3 regions of the Lysinibacillus sp. fkY74-1 genome follow, and region 3 is predicted to be linked to each of the others. Evidence: riboswitches for the same ligand, from Rfam matches in the RefSeq annotation. Region 3 holds a riboswitch; each other region holds the start of a gene.

Region 1 (2,205 bases), 2.0 Mb from region 3:
CTGTTAAACCTACAATTTCGGCATATTTAGCCACACGATTTTGGACTTCTGTTTCGTTATAACCAAGTAGCTTTAAGGGAACCGCAATATTGTTATAAACTGTTGCTGTCTTTAAGAGATTAAAATGTTGAAAAATCATGCCAATCTTTTGCCGTGTTTGACGTAAGTCATGAAGTGAAAGGGTAGTAATATCCACATTATCAATCAAAACTTTGCCTGCTGAGGGACGCTCTAGTAAATTAACACAACGAATAAGCGTACTTTTACCGGCACCACTATACCCAATTACACCATGAATTTGTCCTTTTTTTACATGAAGATTAATTCCGTCCACTGCCTTAATACTGCCTTTTTTCGTCTTATATTCTTTTGATATATTTTGTAATTGAATCATCAGATTACTTGCTCCTTTCTTAGCTTCTAAAAAGCAAGAATCTGCGCGATTTCCATAGTGGACAATTGGCAGATTCTCAGCCTTATATCAGCTTTTGGCATGTATTACCAGCTAGGGATTACAGAACCTTTGAATTCCTCTTCAATGAATTGGCGCACTTCATCAGACTGGTAAGCCTCAACGAATTTTTTAATTGTTGGGTCATTTTCATTTTCAGCACGAACGACAATGTAGTTCACATATGGAGAGTCAGTAGATTCTAAAAGAATAGAGTCCTCTTGTGGATTAATGCCAGCTTCCAGCGCAAAGTTCGTATTAATAGCAGCTACATCTACTTCACTAAGCTGCTTAGGAATTTGTGCGGCTTCTAATTCTATGAATTTTAAATTCTTTTTGTTTTCTTCCACGTCACGAACAGATGCTGTTAAGTCCGCTCCATCTTTTAATTTAATATAGCCTGCCTCTTGTAAAACAAAGAGAGCTCGCGCTCCATTTGTTGGGTCATTCGGTAAGCCAAATGTTGCGCCTTCAGGAACGTCATCCAATGATTTATATTTTTCAGAGTAAATCCCCATAGGATTTAAAATTGTTTTGCCAACTGGTACTAAATCTGTATCGTGATCTTTATTAAAAGTATCGAGGAAAGGTTTATGCTGATAGCTGTTTGCATCAAGATCTCCTTCAGCTAAGGATGTATTGGGTAAAACATAATCAGAAAAAGATTTTAGGTCTACTTCTAGCCCCTTTTCCTTTGCGACTTTAGCAGCTACCTCTGCAATTTGCTCATGAGGTCCTGAAGTGACACCCACGACAATTTTATTTTCATCGATAGCGTCGCTTTTTCCTGTACTATCTTCTTTAGAGCCACAGCCCGCTAGTGCTGCTACTAATGTAAGACTTGCTAAACCTACTAAAAATTTATTTTTCTTCTTCATGAAAACTACCTCCAAAAATTGTTTTATCGGTTTTTTGAAAATAAAAAAACTCTCTTATAAATTAAGAGAGGCTCATGAAAAAAAGTCCTCTCTTATCTATCAAACGAATTTCGTTTGCAGGATTTAGCACCTTCCTTCATAAAAGGAGGTTGCCGAGCTTCATAGGGCCAGTCCCTCAGCTACTCTTGATAAGAGATTCATATTATATTTTTGTATTTCCGATAGAACTAATATAATTTATAGGGTATAGTAAGTCAATAAATATTTTTGAAATTTTTTATATTGTTATAATATTTTGTCGCGAAGGAGGGGGAAGAATGCCAGTAAGAGTTAATTATGGCATAGGTTCATTTGGTAAGGTGATTAGTGCACGTCTTCTCATGGGGACAGACATCATTGAAGGAATAGAGGCACTTTGTGAAGAGAATAATATTGATTCAGCAACCATTATTAGTTGTATTGGTAGTTTTCAAAAAAGTAGCTTTGTTTATTTAGTACCCGATGAAACCTCCCACATTAAAGTTCGATTTAGTGATGTGGTAGAGAAAGAGGGGCCACTCGAGTTTATCCAAGGTTCAGGAGTGGTTTGTAAGCGTGATGCAGGATATGAAACGCATTTCCATGGTTCCATGAGTGATCAATGGGGAGTGGTTTCAGGCGGTCATTTTATAAAGGGCGGAAATATCGTCATAACAGCAGATGTAGTACTGGCAGAAGTGCAAGGCATTCAGCATATCCGTCAGATGGATGATGAAACAGGTCACGTACAATTTTATCCATTAGAACATGGGTTAGATTTTCCAAGGGAAATTGAAAAATAGTAAGTCCTGTAGCTAGTGAAAGCTACAGGACTCTATATGGTTACATGTTAAAATA
Region 2 (2,205 bases), 820 kb from region 3:
GCTAGTCATAATGACTGAGACTTTTTCAACATTATTTATTAAGATAACAACAACCATCCATTTATTAGATGTAGAGAGTGCATTGTATTTATTTGATACGGGACCGATTCCACCAAATATGATGTATGTCCTATCTAATTCGGCTTCGGCTATAGTCCTCATTGTAGGCTCCATCTATCTTGTAGAGACATGTAAAAATAAAGTCATTGAAGCTTTCATCTTAACCGGGCAAATGTCTTTAACCCATTATGTTGGCCATGTTTTTATAGGGATTGGGATACTAATTGTTTGCCAAAAGCTGGAGAATCAAACGCTTGCTTTTTCCATGCTGTATGCCTGCTGTTACTTTTTAGGATGTGTGTTTACTTCTGTTTGGTGGAGAGCTAAACATCATCGCGGTCCACTTGAATCCTTGATGAGGAAATGGAGTTCGAAATAAATTAGTAGATAGCCATCTATTTCTTACTGATTAGGCATAAAATACTTTAGGTATAGGCAGTTTTCTAATCTAAAATACACATTACAAAGTATTCAGCTAGGTTTTCTAATATTTTATATTGACAATCGTATAACAGAATTATAGAATTATTTTCAAGAAACGCAGTACTCTTATCGAGAGAGGTGGAGGGACCTGGCCCAATGAAGCCTCGGCAACCGAAAAAATAGGTGCCAAATCCAACAGATGTATCTGAGAGATAGGAGGGGCTATCAATTAGCTTGATGCATTGGCCTCTTTTGTACAACAAGAATCAGAAAGAAGGGGTGTATCGTATGGCTCAGTCGACAAAGGTAGAAGATAAGAAATTAGAGGCTATTGCAAAGGCCATTCAAAATCTTGAATTTGGTGAAGTGCATATTACGATTCAGGATGGTGTAATTGTTCAAATTAATAGGCTTGAAAAGCAGAGATTTCCACAAAAGAAATAAAGATCATTTCAGATGAACGATGTGAAAAGGCCACCAATAAGCATGGTTTCCGTTGCTTACAAGTGGCCCTTTTTTTATGAGAATTAGCTATAAAAGCTTTTTGGAATCTGACCGATATGACGGCGATGGTAGAGAAGCGGTTCCTTTTGAGAATTTGTAATATCTAGTACTTGCCCAATAAAAATAGTATGATCGCCAGCATCTATCTGTTGAAATGATTTACATTGTAAAATAGCTGCTGTATCATGTAAAATCGGTAGCCCAAATGATGAAGTAGACCATTTTGCCTGAGCAAAGCGATCTGGGACTTTACTTGCAAATAATGTACATAAATGCTCTTGATCACTCGCTAAAATATTAACAGCGAATTTTCCAGCACCCATAAAATAAGGATGGAGCTGAGATTTTTTATCCAGTGACCATAAAATAAGTAGTGGGTCAATGGAAACAGATGCAAAAGAATTGACGGTTAAGCCAATTGGATTCGTTTCATGACATGCTGTAACAACCGTTACACCTGTAGGATAGTTACCTAATGCCAATTTAAAAGCAGCTACATGATCTGTCATTCAAATCACCTCTTTATAGTGAGTAATAAATTAGTTAACGGAGTTAGTAGGGAAATTGCACTTTTTTTCATACCAGCTAGTAACTCCTTTTCTTAAGTAAATATTAAATCAATTACACATCTAGGTAAAGCTAATGGGGGAAAGAAAGGGGAATTGCCATGACTTTATATTTTGATCATCTGGTACATCAAGTAGAATCTCCGGAAAATATAAAGGTTTTCTTCAATAAACGAAATGTCCATACAGTGAACGGTGGTCAACACACGATGTGGGGGACTTACAATACGCTAAGCTACTTTGGCTTAAGCTATATTGAACAAATCGCTATTTATGATCGTGATTTATTTGAGCAAGCGGCCCAGTACCCATATTCCCTACATTATACGTTTAAACGTAATCATGAGCGCCAAGGATTTTCACGAATTGCCTTGCGCACCCAAAATATTGAAGAAGAGGGTCAACGATTGCGTGCATTGGGCTTTGATGTATATGGTCCCGATGCTTGTAGTCGAACAAGACCAGATGGCACGATAATCGAATGGAAGCTATTGCATTTTGGCAGGGCTGACCTTGCATTGGATTTCCCATTCTTAATTGAATGGGCAGATGAAGATGAGAAACGTCTTGCTCAATTAAAAGCTAGTGGCGCGATTGATGAAACGCAAGCTATTACCATGGAATCGATTCAGTTTTATGTCAGGGATGTGGA
Region 3 (2,205 bases):
CCATGCTGTAATAAAAAACCGAAATCCCTAAAAAGAGATTTCGGTTTTTATTGATATTAATAAAATACTTTATCTACATTGTATTTGGAGCGGAACGTATTAATCGCATACGTTTCATAAATTTCACGTTCCATAGGATCTTCTACTTCATAGACTTCAATTTTGAAGACCTCGTCACGATAGTTTTTCATCGGAGATACATTGTCTTCAAAATGTTTTTTTATGCGTTGGCGAATTTTACGTGCTTTGCCGACAAATAATAACTCATTCTTTTCATTATAAAATAAGAAAATGCCGCCTTTATCACGTGTGATTTTGTGGAAGTCGATGAAACCAAAGTATGGTGTAATTGGGACATCACCTGGTTTTACATCTTGTTCGCGTTGGCGAATAACTACATCTGGTTTTGGAAATTCAATATTAATCAAAGTATTCACGTTCCTCTCTATTACTAAAGATATATGGTAACATAATAGCGGCATGTTTACCATAAAATTTCATGTAGAATAACCATATACAGCAAGCTTAGTGTTTATCAAATGAATGTAGAACATGCATGGGAATAACAAAATATTCTATGAATTATTGATATTCTAACTAGTCCATGTTACAATTCAAAATAATTAAATAATCTTATCAAGAGAAGCAGAGGGATTTGGCCCGATGACGCTTCAGCAACCTCTAACAAATGTTAGAAAGGTGCTAATTCCAGCAAAGGTTTTTCCTTTGAGAGATAAGAGTGAACGTGAAAAAAATCCTTCTCATTCTATCTCATATGGAATGTGGAGGATTTTTAATTTTTTTAGAAAAAGGAGCAAAAAAGAGAGGGGAATGCTAGATGCCAATTAATATTCCGAAAAATTTACCTGCTGGGGAGCATTTACGTGAGGAGAAAATCTTCGTGATGGAAGAGGATCGTGCGAGAACACAGCAAATACGTCCATTAAACATATTAATTTTAAATTTGATGCCCGAAAAAGAAAAAACGGAGCTACAATTATTACGTTTACTAGGAAATACACCATTACAGGTCAATATTACTTTTTTAAACACGGCTACTCATGAATCTAAAAATGTCAGTAAATCTCACTTACAATTATTTTACACAACGTTTAACCAAATTCGTCACCGACGTTATGATGGTATGATTATTACTGGGGCACCTGTAGAAAAAATGCCATTTGAAGAGGTTAACTATTGGCAGGAAATTGCTGAAATTATGGATTGGTCTAAAAAGAATGTGACATCCGTGCTACATATATGTTGGGGGGCACAGGCTGCGTTATATCATCATTATGGAATTGGAAAAATAGAGCTTTCTGCTAAATGCTCCGGCGTTTATTCTCATGTGATTACTGATTTAACAGTGGATTTAGTACGAGGCTTTAGTGATTTATTTACAGCCCCTCATTCTCGCTATACATCTGTCTCGATTGACGAGGTTCGCAATCATCCAGACTTACGCTTATTATCCTATTCAGAGGATGCAGGTGTGTTTATCGTGCAATCTAAAGATAATAAAAACATTATGATTACAGGTCATTTAGAATATGATGCGACAACACTGGCTGATGAATACAGTCGCGATGTTGCCAAGGGCATTGATATCAACGTTCCAGTAAACTACTTCCCAAATGATGATCCAGAAAAGGAACCGATGAATACATGGCGTGCCCATACACATTTATTGTTCTCCAACTGGTTGAACTACTATGTATACCAAGAGACACCATATGAATGGGACTTTGTGGACGAAATTGAATATCATATTTAAATAACAATGAAAAAGTCTAATTTCTTCGCTAAGTAGCTGAAGGAATTAGACTTTGTTATTCTAAATTCTTCTTGTCAGAAACCGTAATATCTGGTTTAGCCTGATCGTTCTGATTGGAATCTGTAGCAGCATCGTTAGTTGGATTATCTTGATTGGCATCCATATTATTAGGTTTCATCTGATTATCTTGGTTGGAATCTGTAGCAGCATCGTTAGTTGAATTATCTTGATTGGCATCCATTTTGTCAGGTTTACTGTGATTATCCTGGTTGGAATCAGTAGTAGCATGGTGAGTCTGATTATTTTGATTGGCATCCCTATTATTAGGTTTTATCTGATTATCCTGGTTGGAATCAGTAGTAGCATTGTTAGTTGGATTATTTTGATTGGCATCCCTATTATTAGGTTTCATCTGATTATCCTGGTTGGAA

The links. A riboswitch is a leader RNA that binds a small molecule or an ion and turns the genes downstream of it on or off. The one in region 3 is predicted to bind S-adenosylmethionine.
Region 1: linked by a shared signal. The riboswitch ahead of ACE1MS_RS02085 (MetQ/NlpA family ABC transporter substrate-binding protein) and the one ahead of metA (homoserine O-acetyltransferase MetA) in region 3 are both predicted to bind S-adenosylmethionine.
Region 2: linked by a shared signal. The riboswitch ahead of ACE1MS_RS07840 (YezD family protein) and the one ahead of metA (homoserine O-acetyltransferase MetA) in region 3 are both predicted to bind S-adenosylmethionine.

What each region holds. Positions count from the first base shown of each region.
Region 1 covers NZ_CP170173.1:435,214-437,418, forward strand. Annotated here, with positions in the region: gene ACE1MS_RS02080 (methionine ABC transporter ATP-binding protein) at 1-394, opposite strand, end outside; gene ACE1MS_RS02085 (MetQ/NlpA family ABC transporter substrate-binding protein) at 499-1,329, opposite strand; SAM riboswitch class I at 1,419-1,524, opposite strand; gene ACE1MS_RS02090 (PPC domain-containing DNA-binding protein) at 1,647-2,150, shown strand; gene ACE1MS_RS02095 (aminotransferase class I/II-fold pyridoxal phosphate-dependent enzyme) at 2,198-2,205, opposite strand, start outside.
Region 2 covers NZ_CP170173.1:1,663,691-1,665,895, forward strand. Annotated here, with positions in the region: gene ACE1MS_RS07835 (DUF418 domain-containing protein) at 1-439, shown strand, start outside; SAM riboswitch class I at 607-702, shown strand; gene ACE1MS_RS07840 (YezD family protein) at 772-927, shown strand; gene ACE1MS_RS07845 (flavin reductase family protein) at 1,011-1,496, opposite strand; gene ACE1MS_RS07850 (VOC family protein) at 1,655-2,205, shown strand, end outside.
Region 3 covers NZ_CP170173.1:2,482,165-2,484,369, reverse strand. Annotated here, with positions in the region: gene ACE1MS_RS12055 (hypothetical protein) at 1-11, shown strand, start outside; gene ACE1MS_RS12050 (nucleotide excision repair endonuclease) at 57-428, opposite strand; SAM riboswitch class I at 631-740, shown strand; gene metA (homoserine O-acetyltransferase MetA) at 839-1,774, shown strand; gene ACE1MS_RS12040 (endospore germination permease) at 1,830-2,205, opposite strand, start outside.